One region of the Haloimpatiens massiliensis genome, then DNA from elsewhere that is predicted to be linked to it. Evidence: a T-box and tRNA genes for the amino acid it is inferred to sense, from the RefSeq annotation. Region 1 holds a T-box; the other holds one or more tRNA genes.

Evidence for each region. The T-box of region 1 lies ahead of C1715_RS04765 (glycine--tRNA ligase). A T-box ahead of a tRNA ligase gene usually reads a tRNA of that ligase, here a tRNA-Gly.
Region 2: it has a tRNA-Gly gene. The T-box ahead of C1715_RS04765 (glycine--tRNA ligase) is inferred to sense a tRNA for this amino acid. The anticodon was not compared.

The regions. Positions count from the first base shown of each region.
Region 1 is NZ_LT854637.1:343,664-355,195, forward strand. Features, by position in the region: gene dusB (tRNA dihydrouridine synthase DusB) at 1-795, shown strand, start outside; gene C1715_RS04730 (hypothetical protein) at 853-1,662, shown strand; gene greA (transcription elongation factor GreA) at 1,837-2,316, shown strand; gene lysS (lysine--tRNA ligase) at 2,389-3,849, shown strand; gene C1715_RS04745 (ABC transporter substrate-binding protein) at 4,232-5,821, shown strand; gene C1715_RS04750 (ABC transporter permease) at 5,791-6,795, shown strand; gene C1715_RS04755 (ABC transporter permease) at 6,797-7,663, shown strand; tRNA gene C1715_RS04760 (tRNA-Asn) at 7,929-8,003, shown strand; T-box leader at 8,072-8,237, shown strand; gene C1715_RS04765 (glycine--tRNA ligase) at 8,452-9,843, shown strand; gene murD (UDP-N-acetylmuramoyl-L-alanine--D-glutamate ligase) at 10,315-11,532, shown strand, end outside.
Region 2 is NZ_LT854636.1:403,528-415,059, forward strand. Features, by position in the region: gene nusG (transcription termination/antitermination protein NusG) at 1-26, opposite strand, end outside; gene secE (preprotein translocase subunit SecE) at 69-299, opposite strand; gene rpmG (50S ribosomal protein L33) at 326-475, opposite strand; gene tuf (elongation factor Tu) at 836-2,029, opposite strand; tRNA gene C1715_RS02995 (tRNA-Thr) at 2,090-2,165, opposite strand; tRNA gene C1715_RS03000 (tRNA-Gly) at 2,179-2,251, opposite strand; gene sigH (RNA polymerase sporulation sigma factor SigH) at 2,323-2,955, opposite strand; gene C1715_RS03010 (NYN domain-containing protein) at 3,039-3,548, opposite strand; gene rlmB (23S rRNA (guanosine(2251)-2'-O)-methyltransferase RlmB) at 3,545-4,306, opposite strand; gene thyX (FAD-dependent thymidylate synthase) at 4,343-5,095, opposite strand; gene C1715_RS03025 (Mini-ribonuclease 3) at 5,137-5,550, opposite strand; gene cysS (cysteine--tRNA ligase) at 5,660-7,057, opposite strand; gene C1715_RS03035 (proline--tRNA ligase) at 7,170-8,867, opposite strand; gene ispD (2-C-methyl-D-erythritol 4-phosphate cytidylyltransferase) at 9,166-9,846, opposite strand; gene C1715_RS03045 (PIN/TRAM domain-containing protein) at 9,876-10,967, opposite strand; gene C1715_RS03050 (nucleoside triphosphate pyrophosphohydrolase family protein) at 11,256-11,532, shown strand, end outside.

The DNA of each region.
Region 1 (11,532 bases):
GAGAGTCCTGTAGGAGTACAGATATTTGGCAGTGAACCCTATATAATGGCTAAGGCTGCAGAAACTTTTAATGATAATGAAGATATATGTTTAGTGGACATAAACATGGGATGCCCAGTGCCTAAAATAGTTAAAAATGGAGAAGGTTCTGCACTTATGAGGGAGCCTAAATTAGCTGCAGAAATAGTTAAAGAAGTAAGAAAAGCATCCTCTAAACCTGTAACTGTGAAGTTTAGAAAAGGTTTTGATTCCAATAGTATAAATGCAGTAGAATTTGCTAAGTATATGGAAGATGCAGGAGCACATGGAGTTACAATTCATGGAAGAACTAGACAGCAAATGTATACTGGGAAAGCTGATTGGAGTATTATAGGAAAAGTTAAGGAAAGTGTGAGTATACCTGTAATAGGAAATGGAGATGTTTTTTCTTCAGAAAATGCTATAAACATTAAAAAGGTCACTAATTGCGATGGGATAATGATAGCTAGAGGAGTAATGGGAAATCCATGGATATTTAGAGATATTATAGCTAGATTTGATGGGAAAGATATTAATCCACCTACCAGTTTGGAAAAAGTAGATATGTGTATAGAACATCTTAAGAAGGCTATATACTACCATGGAGAAAGAAAAGCAGTTAGAGAAATGAGAAAACATTTAGCTTGGTATATAAAAGGATTAAGTAATTGTACTGCAATTAAAGACATTATAAATAGACAAGAAAATGGAGAAGATGTATTTAACATACTTAGAGATTATAGACAATATTTAGAAAATAAAAGCACTAAATTATAGTAATCTAAACTTATATAGTTGAATACAATTATATATAACAATTATAAGGGTGTTTGCGTGAATAATATTTTAAGTTTAAAATCCTACCAGGAGCTTTATAGAGATAACAGTTTTATAGGAAAAGTTAAAGACAGGTTTAAAATAACATATGAGTATCAAAAATTTATAAAGGAGTTGAATCTTTCTGTTATAAATATAAATATACCTTCTAATGTTCATCCAGAGTCATATAATAAGAACATAAAGAGAGCAGAAAATATTGGAGGGTTAAAATATAAATCACTAGCACCTGATGTGTGGAGAATTTTGGATTATAAGTGGTTCAATGATTATCAAAAAAGACTATTTGCATTTAGCGTAGTTAAAAGTGTGAAACTATTTTTGAGACTAAACTTTAAAAATATAAGAAGTAGTTGTATAGGAGTTATAGATGCAGGTGATTATATTAATAAATATATAATAGAGGAACTTTGTAAATTCAGTAATAATGTAGTACTTGTATCAAAAAATATAGAATATTTAGGAAAAGTAAGAGAATATTTAATAGCTCGATATGGGGTTACGCCGGTTATAACTAGAGAATATGAATACCTATTAAATGATGTAGATTTTATTATAACTTCTATAAACATAGATCCTAAAAATGAAAAACTAAATATATGGTATATTGATGACAGATATATGCCCCAAAATAGTCATAATTTGCATGTGAACAATGTTACTTTTACAGTACCTTGGGAAGAGCAATCCTTAAAATATACACCTCAGTTGGTTGGAGCTATTCTGAGCCATATTGCAGGAAGAGAAATAGAAGCGGATTTGAAAAGTAATGATATTTACATTAATGAGTTTGGATTTAACCCTTAATTTAAGGGAATTACTTAGAAGAGTATAAATGTTGACATTATAAATTTGCTGATTTATAATAACTTAAATGATTATAAATTATAATTTATGTTATAATAAAATAGTTTGTTGTGTTGGAATTAAATTATGATCTTAATGATAAAGTATTAGAATATTTAAAAGGGGAGACAAGAAATGAGCGAGAAGAAATATGTAATGACTTATGAAGGGGTTAAAAAGTTAGAAGACGAATTAGAATACTTAAAAACAGTGAAAAGAAAAGAGATAACTGAAAAGATAAAAGTGGCACTTTCCTTTGGAGATTTAAGTGAAAACTCAGAATATGATGAAGCTAAAAATGAGCAGGCTTTTGTGGAAGGAAGAATTGCTCAGCTAGAAAATATGCTTAAAAATGCATCTGTAGTGGATGAAAGTGAAATAGATAAAGAAATTGTTGGAGTTGGTACAGTAGTAAAGGTTAAGGACTATGACTTTGATGAAATAGTTGATTTCATAATAGTAGGTTCTGCAGAAGCTGATCCAATGGAGAATAAAATATCTAATGAATCACCAGTTGGAATTGGACTTATAGGTAAGAGAGTTGGAGATATAGTGGAAATACCTGTTCCAGATGGAATAAGTAAGTATGAAATTTTAGAGATTAATAGAGCATAAAGTGGAGGGATTTTGATGGCGGAAGAGAAAAATTTAAATGCACAAGAGAATGAGTTAGATTTAAATGAAGTGATGAAACAGAGATTGGAGAAACTACAGGGTCTTCAACAAGAAGGTAAGGATCCTTTTGATGTTTACAAAGTTAATGTAACTCATCATGCTGAAGAAGTTAAAGAGAATTTTGAAACATTAGAAGAAAAAGAAGTCACAGTTGCAGGTAGAATATTATCTAAAAGAGGTCAAGGAAAGGTAGTATTTTCTGATGTTTATGATAAGACCGGAAAAATACAATTATTTATAAAGATAGATAATGTAGGAGAAGAAAAACTAGCAGAATACAAAAGTCTTAATATAGGAGACTTAGTAGCTGCTACAGGAACAGTATTTAAGACTAAAACTGGAGAAATATCAGTAAAAGTATCTTCTTTCCAGCTTACATGTAAATCATTAAGACCACTTCCAGAGAAGTTCCATGGGTTAAAAGATCCAGATCTTAGATATAGACATAGAGAAGTGGATATAATAATGAATCCAGAAGTAAAAGATACTTTTATAAAGAGAACAGCTATTATGAGATATATAAGAGAGTTTTTAGATAATAAAGGATTTATGGAATGTGAAACGCCTATTCTTTCACCTATAGCTGGAGGAGCTGCGGCTAGACCATTCGTAACTCATCACAATGCTTTAGATATAGATATGTATTTGAGAATTGCTACAGAATTATATTTAAAGAGATTAATAGTGGCTGGATTTGAAAAAGTATATGATATGGGCAAGAACTTTAGAAATGAAGGAATAGACATAAGACATAACCCAGAGTTTACAATGATAGAATTATATCAGGCATATGCTGATTATAATGATATGATGGAAATAACAGAAAATTTAGTAGCATATGTATGTGAAAAGGTTCTAGGTACTACAAAGGTAACATACCAAGGTACAGAAATAGATTTCACACCACCTTGGAGAAGAATAACTATGGTGGATGCAGTTAATGAATTTGCTGGAGTTAACTTTAATGAAATAAGTAATGATGAAGAAGCTCAAAAAATAGCTAAAGAAAAGAATTTGGAATTTAAAAAGGATTTAAAATTTGTAACTAAGGGTGACGTTTTAAATGCACTATTTGAAGAGTTTGCAGAAGAACATATGATACAACCAACATTTATATATGATTATCCAGTAGAAATATCACCTCTTACTAAGAAGAAAAGAGGTAATGAAGAATTTACTGAAAGGTTTGAAGGATTTATTTTTGGAAGAGAAATTTGTAATGCATATTCAGAATTAAATGATCCTGTAGTTCAAAGGGACAGATTTGTTCAACAAGCTAAAGAAAGAGAACTTGGGGATGATGAAGCATATGTAATAGATGAAGATTTCATGCATGCATTAGAAATTGGTATGCCTCCAACAGGTGGATTAGGAATCGGTATAGACAGACTTGTTATGTTCTTAACAGATTCTTATTCTATAAGAGACGTTATATTATTCCCAACTATGAAACCAGCTCAAAATAATAAGTAGATTATTAAAATATACAAAAAAGAGATAAAGTTTAGGCTTTATCTCTTTTTAATTAAGGCATTAATAATAAAATAGTATTTTCAAAAGAGTTTGACTTTTTTTATTCATATGTTATAATTACTTTGTGAAAAAAATTCATTAATGCGAATGTTAATGGAGATAATTTAGAATTAATACTTGTGAAATAAATAAGTTTATATATAACTTTGATTTTTTAATTAAGGTTTTCTTAAGTTGAATAAAATACGAATTGATTATACCACGAAGGTAGAGAAAATTGTTCTCTACCTTTTTTGTACATATAATACTTTTTATAATTAGCGTAGTTAATAATTATTAAGATTTAAATATTATGTATAAAATGATTAAGGGGGAGTAGAGTATGGTTAAAAAAAGAGTGCTTGGCATTTTAAGTGCGGTACTAATAGGAGCCATGGCTGTAGGATGTGGAGGAAAAACATCTACAACTGCAAAAAAAGATAGCAAGATAGCTACTAGTTCATCTAAAGAGAAGACATTAATTTATGGTAGCGCTGCGGATTATGCTAGAATTAATCCAGCGCTAGATGAGCATGCGGAGATTCACAAAATAATATTCTCAGGATTAACTAAACATGATGAAAATAGTAAAGTAATTCCCGACTTAGCAGAAAAATGGACTTATGATGAAAAAAATATGGTTTATACTTTTAACTTAAAGAAAGATGCAAAATGGCATGATGGCAAAGATTTTACAGCTGATGATGTGAAATTTACTATTGAAACTATAAAAGATCCAAAGAGTAACTCGGAAATTTCTGCCAACTATGAAGAAATAAAGAAGGTTGAAGTAGTAGATCCACATACAGTAAAAATATATATGAGCAAACCTTGTGTTGCTGTATTAGATTATCTATCTGTAGGTATGATTCCAAAACATTTGTTACAAGGAAAAGATATAAATAAAGATGCTTTTAACCAAAATCCTGTAGGTACTGGTCCATATAAATTTGATAAATGGGAAACTGGTCAATATATAAGTTTAAAAGCAAATGAAAATTATTATAATGGACAACCTAAAATTAAGAGTGTTATATTTAAAATAGTAGAAGATGAAAAAGCAAGAGCATTACAATTAAAATCAGGAGAAATAAATTTAGCTCAATTAGAACCACAGGATGTGAATGCGTTTAAAGAGCAAAAAAATATAAAGCTATACAGGGAGAAAACTGCAGATTATAGAGGAGTTATGTTTAACTTCAGAAATCCTATGTTTAAAGATGTAAAAGTAAGACAAGCTCTTAGCTATGCTATAGATAAACAAAAAATAGTAGACGAAGTATTGAAGGGAATGGCACAAGTTGCTTACAGTCCATTACAAATGGGAAATTATAAGAATGAAGATGTGGAAAAATATCAATATGATAAGGAAAAGGCAAAACAATTATTAGATGAAGCAGGATGGAAAGTTGGAAAAGATGGAGTAAGGGAAAAAGATGGTAAAAAATTATCCTTTAAGATAACTGGTTTCGAAGGGGATCCAGTGAGAACAAATATAGCTAATGCTGCATGTCAATACTACAAAGAGGTAAATGTAGAAGCTAAAGTAGATGTTCAACCTTCCGGTTCAATTCAATGGGATAAATTAGAAGGATCTTTAATAGGATGGGGCAGTCCATTTGACCCAGATGACCATACTTATAAAGTATTCCATTCAAGTCAAGCTGAAAATGGTGTCAACTTAAACGCTTATTCAAATAATAAAGTTGATGAATTGTTACTAAATGCAAGAACTACACTAGACGATAATAAAAGAAAAGAATACTATAAGGAATTCCAAAAGGAATTTGCCAATGATCCTCCATATGCAATGATTGCATATATAGATGCGGTATATGGTGCAGACAATAAAATTAAAGGAATAAAAGATACAGTGTTAGGACACCATGGTGTTGGTTTCTTATGGAATATAGAAGAGTGGGATATAGAATGATAACTTGTAAACCAAAAAGTGTGGCAAAAATCTTAATTAATATAGTTGTAAGCTTTTTTTCTTTAAGTTTTTTAACCTTTATGATGGCTCACATTATGCCAGGTGATCCTCTGTACGCTATGTTTGGTGAATCAGCAGCCAAAATTTCCAGTATACAGAGAACAAGAATAATAGAAAATATGGGGCTTAATAAGCCCCTGCTCTATCAATACAAAGAATGGCTAACTAATTTTTTTCATGGGAACTTAGGAATTTCTTTTAAATACAACTTGCCAGTAAAAGATATTTTACTAGAAGCTTTGGGAAATACATTGTTTCTAGGAATAATAACTATAGTAACCATAATGATATTTTCATTACTATTAGGATTTTTATGTGCTGTTAATGAAGGGAGTTTTATAGATAAGGCATTAGTTAAATTGGGCACTTTCTTTTACTGTGTACCTGGTTTTTGGTTGGCGTTGATACTTGTGTTGATTTTTTCAGTTAAAGCCGGTTTATTGCCTTCATCGGGTGTTTACCGAATGGGAAATGAAGGAGATTTAGTAGATAGAATAATACATACGATTTTACCTTGGCTAGTGGTTTTTATAGGTCATTTAGGATACTATTCTAATTTTGTTAGAGATAAGATTATAGAAGAGCTAAAAGAAGATTACTTAGTCACTGCTAAGGCAAAGGGGGTTCCTAAACATAGAATATTATTTAGTCATCTTTTAAGAAATGTTATGGCTTCCTATATTACTTTGATTGCTATATCTGTAAATCACTTATTGTCTGGGTCCTTAGTTATAGAATCTATATTTAGCTATCCAGGCATAGGAAAATACATATTTGAGGCAGCTAAATACCATGATTATACTCTTTTAATGGGGGGGATAATTATTATAGGAATTATAATAATTTTATGTAATGTAGTATCAGATATGTTCTGTAAATTTATTGACCCTAGAATTAGAGAGGTGGAGGTTTAATATGAGGAACATAAATTCCTTTGGATTTAAATGTCCAAATAATAAGCATATAAGCAAAAATAAATTTCCATATGTATCTGTAGGTTTTTTGATTTTTCTAACATTAGTAGCTTTCATAGCTCCTCTATTTATAAATGAACCTCAAAATTATATGAATTTATCGAGAACATATATTCCGCCAAATTCTAAGTACATTTTTGGTACCGATGGTATGGGAAGAAATATACTCATAAGATGTATATATGGAGGTAGGGTGTCCATATTAGTAGGTTTAGTTTGTATGATAGTGTCTAGTGCTATAGGAATTATATATGGATGTGTAAGTGGATATTATGGCAAGGTACTAGATAAAATAATGATGAGAATATTAGATTTTTTTCTAATACTTCCAGCTATAGTTATAGTGGCTTTTATTCAAGCTTTTTTTGAGGAAAAGGGTTTAATGGAGATAATATTAGTGATTTCACTCACTGGTTGGATGCGAGTTGCTAGGATAGTAAGGGGTGAAGTAATAAAATTAAAATCATCAGAATTTGTAGTGGCATCAAAAGGGTTGGGTGGAGGCTTTTTTCATATATTAAGAAAGCATTTATTGCCTAATTTTATGCCAACTATAATTTTTATATGTACTTTAAATGTGGCTAGTGCAATTGTAATGGAATCTACTTTAAGTTTTTTAGGTTTAGGGTTGCCGGTGGAAATACCTTCTTGGGGAAGTATGCTTATAGATGCTCAGAAGGATATTTTATCTAATAAATGGTGGACAAGTTTATTTCCAGGAATTATGATAATAGCTACAGTTCTTTCTGTAAATAGTATTGGAGAGTATGTGAGAAAATTGAATCATAAGAATTTCGTAAGCTTATAAATAACTTAACTTTGTTATATAAAGTTTGAATCCTACATTAGATGAATAAATGAAATACAAATATAGTTTTTAATTTAAAATTTAGAATGTAAAATCTAAAATAAAAGTTGGAATTTTGTAGGAATTTTTTCATTAAGTTTTAATTTTAAATTGTGATTTATAACTGTGAAGGCTTAATAAATAACTTATATTTTAGTAGGGAAAATAATAAAAAAAGTATTGCAATATTAGTTTTTTTTGATATAATAATAAATGTAATAAATGTTCCGCAGTAGCTCAACGGTGGAGCACTCGGCTGTTAACCGATAGGTTGGAGGTTCGAGTCCTCTCTGCGGAGCCATTTTTATTTTTTGAATATCTATTGACATGTATTTTATATTTGGTAAAATAATATATAAATTCATATAGTTATGTACTATGAAAAAGAGGAGTAGCTGTGATTATTTTTTTAGAGAGGTCATGGTAGGTGAAAATGGCTAAAATTTATGGTGAAGGGCGCTTTGGAGTACATGATAAAGCAAGATGGGCTGATGCCAAAGAGGGTGGAACCGCGGAATAGAATTTCGTCCCTTGTGGTATTGGGCTTTTTTTTTATATAAAAAACTATGTTATAATAATTTATTTTTAAATGATAAAAATAGTATTTTAAGAAATTTTTTCAAATCATAATAAAGAAAGGTAGGTGAAGAACTGCTTTGTAGTTTCAATAATGAGGTTATACTACCACCTTATATAGTTTATAGGGTGCAAAAATTCAATTTATAGAATTTTTGATAGCAGGATAAATTATGACATGTAAAAAAACCATGGAAAAAATAGTTGCTTTATGCAAGGGAAGAGGATTTATATTCCAAGGATCTGAAATATATGGTGGATTGGCTAATGCATGGGATTACGGTCCTTTAGGCGTGGAGTTTAAAAATAACGTAAAAAAAGCTTGGTGGAAAAAATTCGTTCAAGAAAGTCCATATAACGTAGGAATTGATTCAGCTATATTGATGAATAGTGAAGTTTGGGTAGCTTCAGGACACGTAGGAGGATTTTCAGATCCATTAATGGATTGTAAAGCTTGTAAGGCAAGGTATAGAGCTGATAAATTAGTTGAAGATCATTTAAGTGCCAATGGAAAAGATGATGTAAGTGCAGATGGATGGACAAGTGAAGAACTAAAGAAATATATAGAAAAGAACGAAATAGTTTGCCCTAAATGTGGTAAAAAAGAATTTACTGATATAAGAAAATTCAATTTAATGTTTAAGACTTTCCAAGGAGTAACAGAGGATTCAAAATCAGAGTTATACTTAAGACCAGAAACAGCACAGGGAATATTTGTGAATTTCAAAAATGTACAGAGATCATCAAGAAAGAAGGTGCCTTTTGGTATAGCTCAAATAGGAAAGTCCTTTAGAAATGAGATAACTCCAGGAAACTTCACATTTAGAACAAGAGAATTTGAGCAGATGGAGCTAGAGTTTTTCTGTAAACCAGGAACTGATTTGGAGTGGTTTAAATACTGGAAGGATTACTGCTGGAATTTCCTATTAGCACTAGGAATGCAAAAAGAAAATTTAAGATTTAGAGATCATGCTAAGGAAGAATTATCATTTTATAGTAATGCTACTTCAGATGTAGAATATTTATTCCCATTTGGATGGGGAGAGTTATGGGGTATTGCTGATAGAACAGATTATGATTTAAATAAACATATGGAGCATTCAAGTCAAGATTTGAATTATCTAGATCCAACAACCAACGAGAAATATGTTCCATATTGTATAGAGCCATCTCTAGGAGCAGACAGAGTTGCACTAGCATTTTTAGTAGAGGCTTATGACGAAGAAGAACTTGAAAATGGAGATGTAAGAACGGTATTACATTTACATCCAGCTCTTGCGCCATTTAAGGCAGCAATATTACCACTAACTAAGAAGTTATCAGATAAAGCATTAGAGGTTTATGGAAGCTTAAGCAAAAAATTCAATGTAGATTATGATGATGCAGGAAGTATAGGAAAGAGGTATAGAAGAGAAGATGAAATAGGAACTCCATATTGTATAACTATAGATTATGATACATTGGAAAATAATACTGTTACTATAAGAAATAGAGATACTATGGAACAGATAAGATTAAGTATAGAAGAACTAGAAAAGTTTGTAGAAGAAAAACTTCAATTTTAATACAAATAAATAATAACTAAAAAATAGTTTATTAGTATAAAATTAAAAGCCTGTGTTTGTAAATTTTTAGACACAGGCTTTTAATTTAATTATTTAAAGTAAAAAAATAACCGGATAATAATTATCCGGTAAATAGGGTTTAATCATGGGGATATGTCATATGTTTACTAAAACTTGGGGAATTATTAATACTTTCTTACGGCACAAGAGAAGTATAACATAGGTTTATTATAATATTCAATAGGTAAAAATAAAGTTTTTAAATTAAATAAATTCGCGCAATTTATACAATAGATACAATGTCCTTCTTTGTAGTTTTATGTCGTTGATATATTTTAAAAAGTTCCTTTATCTTAAGGAGAATAAATTTTAAGTTTATTTCACAATATATATAATTTTTATTTTATTATTAGAGTGATATAATGATGATGAATGATTTGCGATAACACTTATTTTGGAGGTATATATATTATGAGACGTGAATTTGGAGAATTTAAAGAATTTATAAAAGAGAAAAAGGTGGCAGTTGTAGGTATAGGAGTTAGTAATAAGCCGTTAATTCACTTTTTAGTAAAATTAGGTGCAAATGTAACTGCGTTTGATAAAAAAAGTAAGGAAGAATTAGGAGAAACATATGATGAATTATTCAGTATTGGAGTTAATACAGTTTTAGGAGAAGGATATTTAGAAAAATTAACAGGTTTTGAAGTTGTATTTAAGACACCTTCTATGAGATTTGATAATCCTGTTTTAGTAAGGGCAAAGGAAGAAGGAGCATATATAACTTCTGAAATGGAAGAGTTTATAAAATATTGTCCAGCAAAAATATTTGGAGTAACAGGAAGCGATGGAAAAACTACTACAACTACATTGATATATAATATTTTAAAGGCAGAAGGACATAAGGCCTGGGTAGGTGGAAATATAGGAACACCGCTATTTTCGCAAATAGAAAATATAGGCAAACAAGACAGAGTAGTATTAGAATTATCAAGTTTTCAACTTATGAAAATGAAATACTCTGTGGATGTAGCATTAGTGACAAATTTAAGTCCAAATCATTTAGATATGCATAGGGGGATGGAAGAGTACGTAGAAGCTAAGAAGAATATATTTAAATATCAAAGTGAAAGAGATTTACTTATACTAAATAGAGATAATTACATTACCAATGGGATGGTTAGTGAGGCTAAAGGCAATGTAATGCAATTTAGTGTAAAAGAGATAGTTGAAGATGGTGGATATTTTAAAGACGGAACCCTTTATATAAAAGGCAATGCAGTTTGTAAAAGAGAAGAAATTAAAATATTAGGAATGCATAATGTGGAAAATCTATTGGCGGCATTTTGTGCAACCTATGAGGATGTTAGTATAGAAAGTATGAGAAAGGTTGCGATTACCTTTACTGGAGTTCAGCACAGGACAGAATTTATAAGAAGTATAAATGGGGTTAAATATTATAATGATTCTATTGCCTCAAGTCCTACAAGAACATTGGCTGGATTAAAAGCTTTTGACAAACCTGTAGTCTTAATTGCAGGAGGTTACGATAAAAATATACCCTTTGAACCTTTAGCAGAAGGTGGTTATTCTAAAATAAAAGCTCTTATACTTTTAGGCGTAACAAAAGATAAAATAAAAGACGCCTTTCACAAGGTAATGAAAGAAAAGGGAGTAAGTATTCCTATA
Region 2 (11,532 bases), on a different contig from region 1:
ACATACCATTTAGCTTCTTCTGGCATAATTCAAGGGTTCGGTGTAACCTAACCCCTACCTCCTTTTTTTTACTTATTTAAAAACACCAAATTAAAGAGGCTGGCAAAACCTTTATCCATTAAGCCTGTAATTGCTACAAATATAGCACAAAATACTAATACTGCTATAGTTGACTTCTTAATATCTTCTTTTGTTGGCCAAGTAAATCTTTTAAATTCAGCTTTCAAACCTTTAAAAAAGCCTATTATCCCTCTGTCAGTTATATGAGATTTATCTTTCATTTCTACATTACTAGCCATTAATTTCACATCCTTTTTGCAATACACTATTTTGTTTCTTTATGAAGTGTATGCTTATGGCAGAATTTACAATATTTTTGCATTTCAACTCTGTCAGGGTTGTTTTTCTTGTTTTTCATTGTATTATAATTTCTTTGTTTGCACTCTGTGCAAGCTAAAGTTACTTTAACTCTCATTATTTCCACCTCCCGATTTACGTATATAGCTAAACGTAAAACGCTTAATCTTAGTTGTAAAACAATAACATATCAAGCATTAGAGTTAACACAATACTTTAAATAATGTACTTTTAATGTACTTTAAAAACATATTATTTCTAGCATACATAAACGTATTTTACTATAAAATTAAGGTACTTAGTTAATTTATCACAACTTAGCCTTTATGTCAACATAAGTTATGTTTTAAAGTATTTGCATTTTTAACAATTTTATAATACATTAACTAAATTTGATAATTTTATACTAAACTATAATAATTATATCATTATAAAGGACTAGGTCTAGAAACCTAGTCCCAATGTTGACTCTTTAGTATTATTCAACTATAGTAGTAACAACTCCTGAACCTACAGTTCTTCCGCCTTCTCTTATAGCGAATCTTAATCCTTCTTCCATAGCTACTTGAGTTATTAATTCAACATTCATGTCGATGTGGTCTCCTGGCATAACCATTTCTGTTCCTTCTGGTAATGCGATTGAACCTGTTACGTCTGTTGTTCTGAAGTAGAATTGTGGTCTGTATCCATTAAAGAATGGTGTATGTCTTCCACCTTCTTCTTTCTTTAATACGTACACTTGACCTACAAATTTCTTGTGTGGGTGTACTGTATTTGGTTTTGCTAATACTTGACCTCTTTCGATGTCTGCTCTTTGGATACCTCTTAATAATGCTCCTATGTTATCTCCAGCCATTGCTTCGTCTAGTAACTTTCTGAACATTTCTACTCCTGTTACTACTACTTTTCTCTTTTCTTCACTTAGTCCAACGATTTCTACTTCGTCTCCTACGTGTAATACTCCTCTTTCTACTCTTCCTGTTGCAACTGTTCCTCTTCCTGTTATTGTGAATACATCTTCTACTGGCATTAAGAACTCTTTGTCTGTTGCTCTTTCTGGTGTTGGTATATATTCATCTACTGCTGCCATTAATTCATAGATGCATGCTGTTTTTCCTTCATCGTCTGAGTTTTGTAATGCTTCTAATGCTGATCCTGTTATTACTGGACATCCGTCTCCGTCAAATCCATATTCACTTAGTAATTCTCTTACTTCCATTTCTACTAGTTCTAATAATTCTGGATCGTCTACCATGTCTGCTTTGTTTAAGAATACTACTATGTGGTTAACTCCAACTCTTGATGCTAGTAGTATATGTTCTCTTGTTTGTGGCATTGGACCATCTGCTGCACTTACTACTAGGATTGCTCCATCCATTTGTGCTGCTCCTGTTATCATGTTCTTTACATAGTCAGCGTGGCCTGGGCAGTCTACGTGTGCGTAGTGTCTGTTGTCTGTTTCATATTCTACGTGTGATGTATTGATTGTGATTCCTCTTTCTTTTTCTTCTGGTGCCTTGTCTATTTCGTCATATTTTGTTGCTGCTGCTTTTCCTGTTTTTGATAATACTGTTGTAATTGCTGCTGTTAATGTTGTCTTACCGTGGTCTACGTGACCTATTGTTCCTATATTTACGTGTGGTTTACTTCTTTCAAATTTTGACTTTGACATTGTTCTTCCTCCTTACCTTATAAATAAACTTGCCCTGGTGTGTTGTATAGTTTTGTAACCTGGAGCCCATAACCGGGATTGAACCGGTGACCTCTACCTTACCAAGGTAGCACTCTACCTACTGAGCTATATGGGCAATTTATATTAAGAGCGGGAAACGGGGCTCGAACCCGCGGCCACTAGCTTGGGAAGCTAGTGCTCTACCAACTGAGCTACTCCCGCTAGTTTTTAAAATATTATTTATACCAATTATTAATTTTACTATTGGAAATTTTCTTTGTCAATATTTAATTTTACCTTTTACTAAGACATTTTTCTAATTTTCTTTTCACCCTTTGAAGAGCATTATCTATAGATTTAGCATGCCTATCTAAATCACAAGCTATTTCTTGATAAGATTTACCATCTAAATAGGACATTAAAACTTCCATTTCAAGATCTGAAAGTATTTGACCTATCTCGGTTTCAATATGATTAACCTCTTCTTTACTTATAACTAACTCTTCAGGATCTGTAACTTTTATTCCAGATAATATATCTAATAGCGTTCTATCAGATTCCTCATCATATATTGGCTTATTTAAAGATATATACGTATTTAAAGGTATATGTTTTTGTCTTGTGGCTGTCTTAATAGCTGTGATTATTTGTCTAGTTACACATAATTCTGCAAAAGCTTTAAAAGAAGAAAGCTTATCTGGCTTAAAATCTCTAATAGCTTTGTAAAATCCAATCATTCCCTCTTGATAAATATCTTCTTTATCTGCACCAATGAGAAAATATGATTTAGATTTAGCTTTAACAAAATTTTTATATTTATTTATTAAATATTCTTGAGCCATACTATCCCCTTGTTTAGCTTCCATAACAATCTCTTCATCTAACTTATTTTCAAATGAAGAATTAGATTGCTGAATCTCTGGCATTTTATTCACCCAAATCCCCTCCAAGCCAAATATACACCACACTCATCATTATACATTAAGGCTTTTTCTATAGTCAAGTAATTTCAATTATTTCTGCGGATTTTTTCAAGTTTTTCCAATGTTTCCTTGTCAACTACATCTTCTAACCAAGTTCTGTTTCTAGAATAATCTTTTTGAGTTCTTAGATTAATTTTACTTCTTATATTATTTATTTCACACCTAAATTCTATAGACGACATTCTTGTAGCACCTCTTTGAAATGCTAATTGTTGTTCTAGTGAATCAGAAGTAACTACTAAAACGTCTTTTTTTCTTCCTATATTATTTACACTTTTTTCAATAAAGCTATCTGCTGTCTCTCCCTCTTTAGTAAAAACAACCATGACATCACCTATTTTTTCTCTCTTTTCAATACTACCTAATACCATATGAGCATCAAAAACTATAAAAACCTTATGTCCCCTATAAACAGCGTATTCTTGTATGGTATCTATTAGTTGATTTCTTGCTCCTTCTAAACTATGGTCTTTAATTTTTCTCAGCTCTGGCCAGCTATTTATTACATTATAGCCATCTATATAAACGTACCTCATTTTATCCTTTGTTTCAATATTTCATACATTATTATTCCACCAGCCACTGATGCATTTAATGAATTTATTTGTCCTGTCATAGGTATTTTTACTAATATATCACATTTCTTTCTAGTAAGCTTTGAAACTCCATGTCCTTCACTTCCTATAACCAATGCCACTGCACCGGAGAAGTCTACATTAAAACAATAATCCTTTCCTGACATATCAGCTCCATAAACCCAAACTCCATGTTCTTTAAGTTCATCAATTGCATTATTCACATTAGTTACTTTAGCAATTTTAACGTGTTCAATAGCACCTGCTGAAGACTTATATACTGTTGGAGTTACCCCCACATTTCTTCTTTTAGGTATTATTATTCCATGTACTCCACAAACCTCTGCCGTTCTTATAATTGAACCAAAATTATGAGGGTCTTCTATTTCATCCAAAATAATTATAAAAGGTTTTTCCCCTTTTTCTTTTGCGTAGTCTAATATATCTTTTAAATCACAATATTTATACGGAGTAATTACTGCGATAACCCCCTGATGAGCTCCTGTTTGACTTATACTATCTAATTTTTTCTTATCCACTTCTTTTATTACTATCCTTTTATCTCTTGCAACCCTTATAAGTTCTCTTATACTTCCTGTTTTTTCTCCCTTTGAAACCATTATATATTCTATAGTCCTTCTGCTCTTTATGGCTTCCATCACAGGATTTCTTCCCTCAATCAAATCCTCTCTTATAGGTGCATTATTTCCACTTTCCATATATACACTCCTTCAAATTTTTACATTTGTATAACTTTACATTGATTCATTATTTGATAAATACTTTTCTCTCATTTTTTCAAATTCTCCGCAAGTCATCTTTCCTTCTGGGCAAGTACTTTTCAAACAACTTGGTCCGGCATATTTAAATAGTACCGGTGCAACTTCTTTTACCTGCTTTAACATCTCATTAGCTAAAGCTCTTATTTCCCATTGTGCTCTGTTACAACATCTATGATTAAAGAAATTCATAAGACTCCTAGCATTCATAGTAAAAACTATTTTAGTTTCACATGCATTAGGAAATACATATCTAGCATCTTCTATTGCTTTTTTTTCTGCAGCTAAAGGTTTTATACCTTGTTTTATATATTTATCTTTTAATCTATCTGCAAGGATATCATAAGACTTTTGGCATTGCTCCATGGTTTCTATAAAAACCTTTCGCGCTTCTGAATCCTTTTCTATTGCTTCCGGTATAATATACTCAAATTGTTCTAATCTCACATATCTTTGGCTTTGCTGAGAAAAGGATGCAATTCTATGTCTCACCAATTGATGAGTTAAGCTTCTAGAAACTCCTTCTGCTGCAAAAGTAAAAGAAACATGTTCTATAGGAGAATAATGTCCATAAGAAACCAATATATTTAAAAATTTCTCTGTGTTTTCTTTTGTTAAGTTTTCCTGTATTTCATCTATACCCACTGGGCTATAACAAAGTTTTGCCGCAGAAGCTATTACCCCTTCAGGATTAGGAGTATACTCTATTAATTTAACCTTTAAAGCCATATAAAATTCTCCTTTACACATTATTTAATGTATCTTTTAAATTAATTTGAATGCTTAAATATAAAACTCATTATTTCATTCAATCTGTTTTTTCTCTCCATAAGGTACAAATAACCTATTAATGCTTCAAATCCAGTAGCCATTCTATAGTCCTGCACATTTGCATTTTTAGGAACTGTAGCTGATTTTGAGTTTCTTCCTCTTTTAAAAATAGCCATTTCTTCTTCTGTAACGCTATCCATTATTTGTTTCATTATCTGGCTCTGAGCATTAGCCTTTACAAAAGATACAGTTTTCACATGAAGCTTATGTGCAGACATATCTTTATTTTCTTCAATTAAATGAGTTCTTACAAACACTTCATATACTGCATCTCCTATAAATGCCAAAACTAATGGATTTAACGCTCTAATGTCATTTTCATTCAATTTATTGTTCAATATATCAAATTCCATTTTTATCTCCTAAGTCGCCATTTACAATATGACTATTTATTTTCTTATAAGCAATTTACATCTGCTTAATATTTATTGTTTACAATTTATGTCTTATCTATTGACTTCTTTATTTCAAATGCCATCTCACTCCCTGTGGAGTGTCTTCTAAAATAATTCCTCTTTTGCTTAAATTATCTCTTATTTCATCTGCTAACGCCCAATTTTTTTCTTTTCTAGCCTTCTGTCTATCTTCTATAAGTTTTTCAATCTCATTTTCCAATTTAGTTTTTGTGCTCTTTTGGAATATCCCTAAAGGTGACCCTAATTCTCTTATTAAATCCAAAGATTTTTTCACCAATTCCTTTGATGAATTTACGTTAACATTTAAATTAATTTCTTTAACTAAATCAAATATTACCGTTATTCCATCGGCTGTGTTAAAATCATCGTCCATTTTTTCAATATATCTATTTTTAAGTTCCTTTAATGTATCTTCAAATTTCTTTTCCTCAGATAAAATATTTTCAACTTTAACTTCTTCTAATAAACTTTCTAAGTTACTTACAGTATTATATATTCTTTCAACGGAAGATTTTGCTGAATCCAATAGCTCTTTACTAAAATTAAGCTGATTTCTATAATGAGCTGATAGCATAAAAAATCTTATTACATCAACATCATATTGCTTCAATATATCCCTAGTGGTAAAAAAGTTTTTTAGAGATTTAGACATCTTTTTATTATCTATATTCAAATAAGCAGCATGCATCCAATACTTAACAAATTTTTTTCCTGTTCTTGCTTCGCTTTGGGCTATTTCATTCTCATGATGAGGGAATATTAAATCCATTCCGCCACCGTGTATATCTATAGTTTCTCCCAATAAATCATACGACATGCAAGAACACTCTATATGCCACCCAGGTCTTCCCATACCCCAAGGACTTTCCCAAGCAGGTTCTCCTGGCTTTTGACTTTTCCATATAGCAAAATCCATAGGATCTTTTTTTCTCTCATCTACATTTATTCTAGCTCCAGCTTGTAAATCATCTAAGTTTTGTCCTGAAAGCTTTCCATATTCATCAAACTTTTTAGTATGGAAATAAACATCTCCATTCACTTCATAAGCATATCCTTTATCCATTAATTCTTTAACAAAATCCACTATTTGCTCCATATACTCAGTGGCTCTAGGATTAACAGTAGCTCTTTCTATGTTTAATCCATCTGCATCTTTATAATATTCCTCTATAAATTTATCTCCTAGCATCTTTACTGTTACATTTTCTTCATTGGCTCTTCTTATCATTTTATCATCTATGTCTGTAAAGTTTTGTACAAATTTCACTTTATATCCTCTATATTCTAAATATCTTCTTATAGTATCAAATATAACAAAAGTTCTAGCATTTCCTATATGAAAAAAGTCGTATACCGTAGGACCACAAACATACATCCTTACCTCTCCAGGTTTTACTGGTATAAATTCTTCCTTTTTTCTAGTCATGGAATTAAAAATTTTCATACTAATGCCCTCCTTTTTTAGCAAATACGTATATACCACATAACTTAATTATATAGTATATACGCTTGTTTTTCTAATATATAATTATACTAAAAAGACATTATTTTAGAATTTACTTTTTTACTGTTTCTTTTACTTTGCATAGAACCTCTTCAATTTTTATAACCTCAAGATCAGCATTTTTTCTTAACTTAAATTCCACTTCTCCATCTTTTATTTTCTTTCCTACAGTTATTCTAACTGGAATTCCTATTAAATCTGCGTCCTTAAACTTAACTCCAGCTCGCTCTTTTCTGTCGTCTAATATAACCTCTATACCCTCTGATTTTAATTTATTATATATATCCTCTGCAATTCTCATTTGCTCTTCATCTTTATGAACTGCTGGTATAACAACTACACTATATGGCGCCACACTCAAAGGCCATATTATACCATTTTCATCATTATTTTGTTCAATTACAGCAGCCATAGTCCTGTTTATTCCTATACCATAGCATCCCATAACCAATGGCTTAGCTTCTCCATCTTCATCAATAAATGTAGCTCCCATAGATTCTGAGTATTTTGTTCCTAATTTAAATATGTGTCCAACTTCTATACCTCTTGCTATAGTAAGTGCCGCCCCACATTTTGGACATTTGTCTCCCTCTATAACATTTCTGAAGTCTCCAACTTTTCCTTTAAAGTCTCTATCGTAATTTACATTCTCATAATGGTATCCTGTTTCATTTCCACCAACTATAAAATTATACATATTCTTGACTTCTTCATCCACTAAAAGCACATCGGCTCTTAAATCTATAGGTCCAGCAAATCCAACTTCAGCATTGGTAGCCTTTCTTACAATTGTTTCACTAGCCATATCAAAGTTCACAGCTCCACCTATAGCATTTTTAACCTTAACTTCATTTACTTCTCTATCGCCTCTTACCATAACTGCTACTACTCTTCCGTCAGCTTCATATATTATAGTTTTAGCAAATTTTTTAGGAGTAGTTTTAAAGAAACTAACTAAATCATCAATAGTTTTAACATCTGGTGTAGCTATTTTATTTAAATCCTTCATATCCTCTTTATCACTTATTTCTGCAGTAGAAGGTGCTTTTTCCATATTAGCTGCATAATCGCAACAAGAACAAAATACTATTTCATCTTCTCCAAACTCTGACTTAACCATAAATTCTGCTGAACCTGCTCCACCCATAGCTCCTGAATCCGCTTCTACGCAGCTGTATTCAAGTCCACATCTATTAAATATATTTTCATATGCCTTATGCATTTTATTATATGCCACATCTAACTCTTCATAATTTTTATCAAAGCTATAAGCATCCTTCATCACAAATTCTCTAGAACGCATAACTCCAAATCTTGGTCTTCTTTCATCCCTATATTTAGTCTGAATTTGATATAGGTTTAATGGAAGCTGCTTATATGTATTTATTTCATTTCTAGCTATATCTGTAAACACTTCTTCATGAGTAGGTCCTAAACAAAATTCTCTTTCATTTCTATCTTTAAGTTTAAACATTTCTGGGCCAAAAACTTCCCATCTACCTGATTCCTTCCAAAGTTCTGCTGGAATAATAGCTGATGCTAAAAATTCTTGCGCCCCTGCATTATCCATTTCTTCTCTTACTATATTCTCTATTTTCTTTAACACTCTAAGTCCTAATGGCATAAAATTATATATGCCTGATGCCATTTTTTTCATCATTCCAGCTCTTAGCATTAGTTGATGACTTGGAAGTTCTGCTTCCTTTGGCACTTCTCTTAAAGTATTTATAAGCATATTTGACATTTTCATAATTTTTTCCTCCTTATTCATCTTCTATATAATGTGTTAAATTTATAATTTTATATAAAAATAAAAACTCACCCTATTATTAGGGCGAGTTTTTCGCGGTACCACCTAAATTTATACTTAATTAAATAACGGCTCACACCGGTAGTTTTTATCTACAGCTCCAAAGTAGGTTCAAAACATTTGAAAATCTTTCAGCCCAGGATTCTCTCTCTGTATGTGCGTTTCTACTAGTCTTCATCATAGCTTAATATTTTATTTTACTTATTAATATACTTATAGTTTTTGCTTATGTCAATAGTTAATCTAATAATCCCTTGCATATTATTAAATCCTCTGGAGTAGTTATCTTTATATTATTATAATCACCTTGGTAAAGATACACTTTATGTCCATATCTCTCTACTACCATAGTATCATCAGTAACCCTTATATCATCTTTCTTTAATTTTCTATGGCAATTCAATATTAATTCGTATTGAAAAGTTTGTGGTGTTTGAACACAAAACAATTCATCTCTCTTTAAAGTTTCCTTAGAAAATCCATTCTGACACTTTATTTTTATAGTATCTTTAGGGGTAACTCCACAAGCTGCCGCTCCATATTTTTCAGCATATTTTATACCATCTTCCACAATTCTCTTATTAACAAAAGGTCTTGCACCATCATGTATCAGCACTATGCCACATTCCTCTACTTCTTCTAATCCATTAATTACCGAGTCTTGCCTTTCTTTTCCACCTTCTACTATTTTAGAAACTTTCCCTATCTTATATTTTTCAACTACTTCTTTTCTACAATACTCTATTTCATCCTTAGCTGCAACAATGATTATATCATCAATAATATCACTGTGTTCAAAGACTTTTAATGTATAATAAATGACTGGCTTATCACCTAATTCTATATATTGTTTGTTTATGTCAGCCTTCATTCTTACACCCTTACCTGCAGCTAAAATAATTGCACAGTTCTTGCTCATATCAAATTCCTTTCATAATACCTAAACCATTAATCTTTAGGCTTAGCAAATATCATTCTTCCAGCAGCTGTCTGTAGAACAGATGTAACTGTTACATACTTTGTTTCACCCATGTATTTTCTTCCACCTTCAACTACTATCATAGTACCATCGTCTAGATATCCAATACCTTGACCTGACTCTTTTCCATCCTTAACTATTGGTATCAACATTTCTTCTCCTGGTAATACCATAGGTTTAACTGCATTAGCTAGTTCATTTATATTTAATACATCCACCCCTTGAAATTGTGCTACCTTATTTAGATTGTAGTCGTTAGTTATTACCTTTCCTTCTAATACTTGAGCCAATTTTAATAATTTACTATCTACCTCTGCTATATCCGGAAAATCTTTTTCATATATTTGAACATCAATCTTTAGTTCTTTTTGTATCTTATTTAGTATATCTAAGCCTCTTCTACCCCTATTTCTTTTTAAAGAATCAGAGGAATCAGCTATATGTCTTAATTCTTCTAAAACAAATGTTGGTATAACTAATGTTCCCTCTATAAATCCCGTTTGACATATGTCTAATATACGTCCATCAATAATAACAGATGTATCTAAAACTTTTGGAGTAACCTTATGTGAAGTCTTAGACTTTTTATCCTTACCTGCATTTACTTTTTTAAAGTTAGAGAAAAAATTAGTTATCTCTTCCTTTTTCCTTATAGAAATATTAACTCCTAAAGCAGCCATTATAACAGCTATAAGTATACTTAATATAGTACCTAATGCTCCAAAATTAGAAAAAGTTGAAGTTATAAGTACCGCTATTATAAGCCCAAGAATAGCTCCTACAGTTCCAAACAAAATATCATTAGCCGGCACTCTTTGAAAATTGCTTTCAACGTACTCCATTACTTTCATAATAGCAGAGTTAATTATAGGAGAAATTAAAAACATAATGAATCCAAATAACAAAACACAAAAAACAACAAACACTATAGATAATACTGGATTAGTTTTAAAATACTCCACTTTACCTATATAATCCGTTTTAAGTAACCCCTTACCCAAAATAAATCCCAATACAAGTCCAATAATTGTAAATAAAATTCTTAATATCTTTTTTAACACTTGTTCACCTCCTAGAATATAAGAAATTAAACACCTTTTGTTTTTTATATTTTTATATAAATAATATATATTAATTAACTTTTTATTTCAATGTACATTTTAACATTTTTATTCTACAAATCCCCCTATATTTTTTAGCGTTTTTATTCTATTATATAAATATACTTAATAATAAAATAATCTATTATGATACAAAATCCTTCTATAGTATTATTGACAAAATTGTGTGAATAAAACTATAATTACATTAATAATGGATTTTGAATTTTTTGTAAGGAGCTGAGTTTCATGAAAGATGTTATATTCGATGATTTCCAAAATTCCGTATCTGAGTCCCTTCTAAGGCATAAAAGTATTTTAGATATAATGACCAAACTTCAAGAGTCACAGTCTAGGATAAATAGAGCAATTGCTAAATCTGCCACTACTTGTGGTTGCATAAAAATAAATGTAGAAAAGCAAAAAATCCCCGACTCTTATGAAAATATTAATGATCTTCAATCTCTGCTAGAAACACATTTAAAAGGTAAAATGTGTGAAAACTGCAGAGATGTGATAGAAAAAG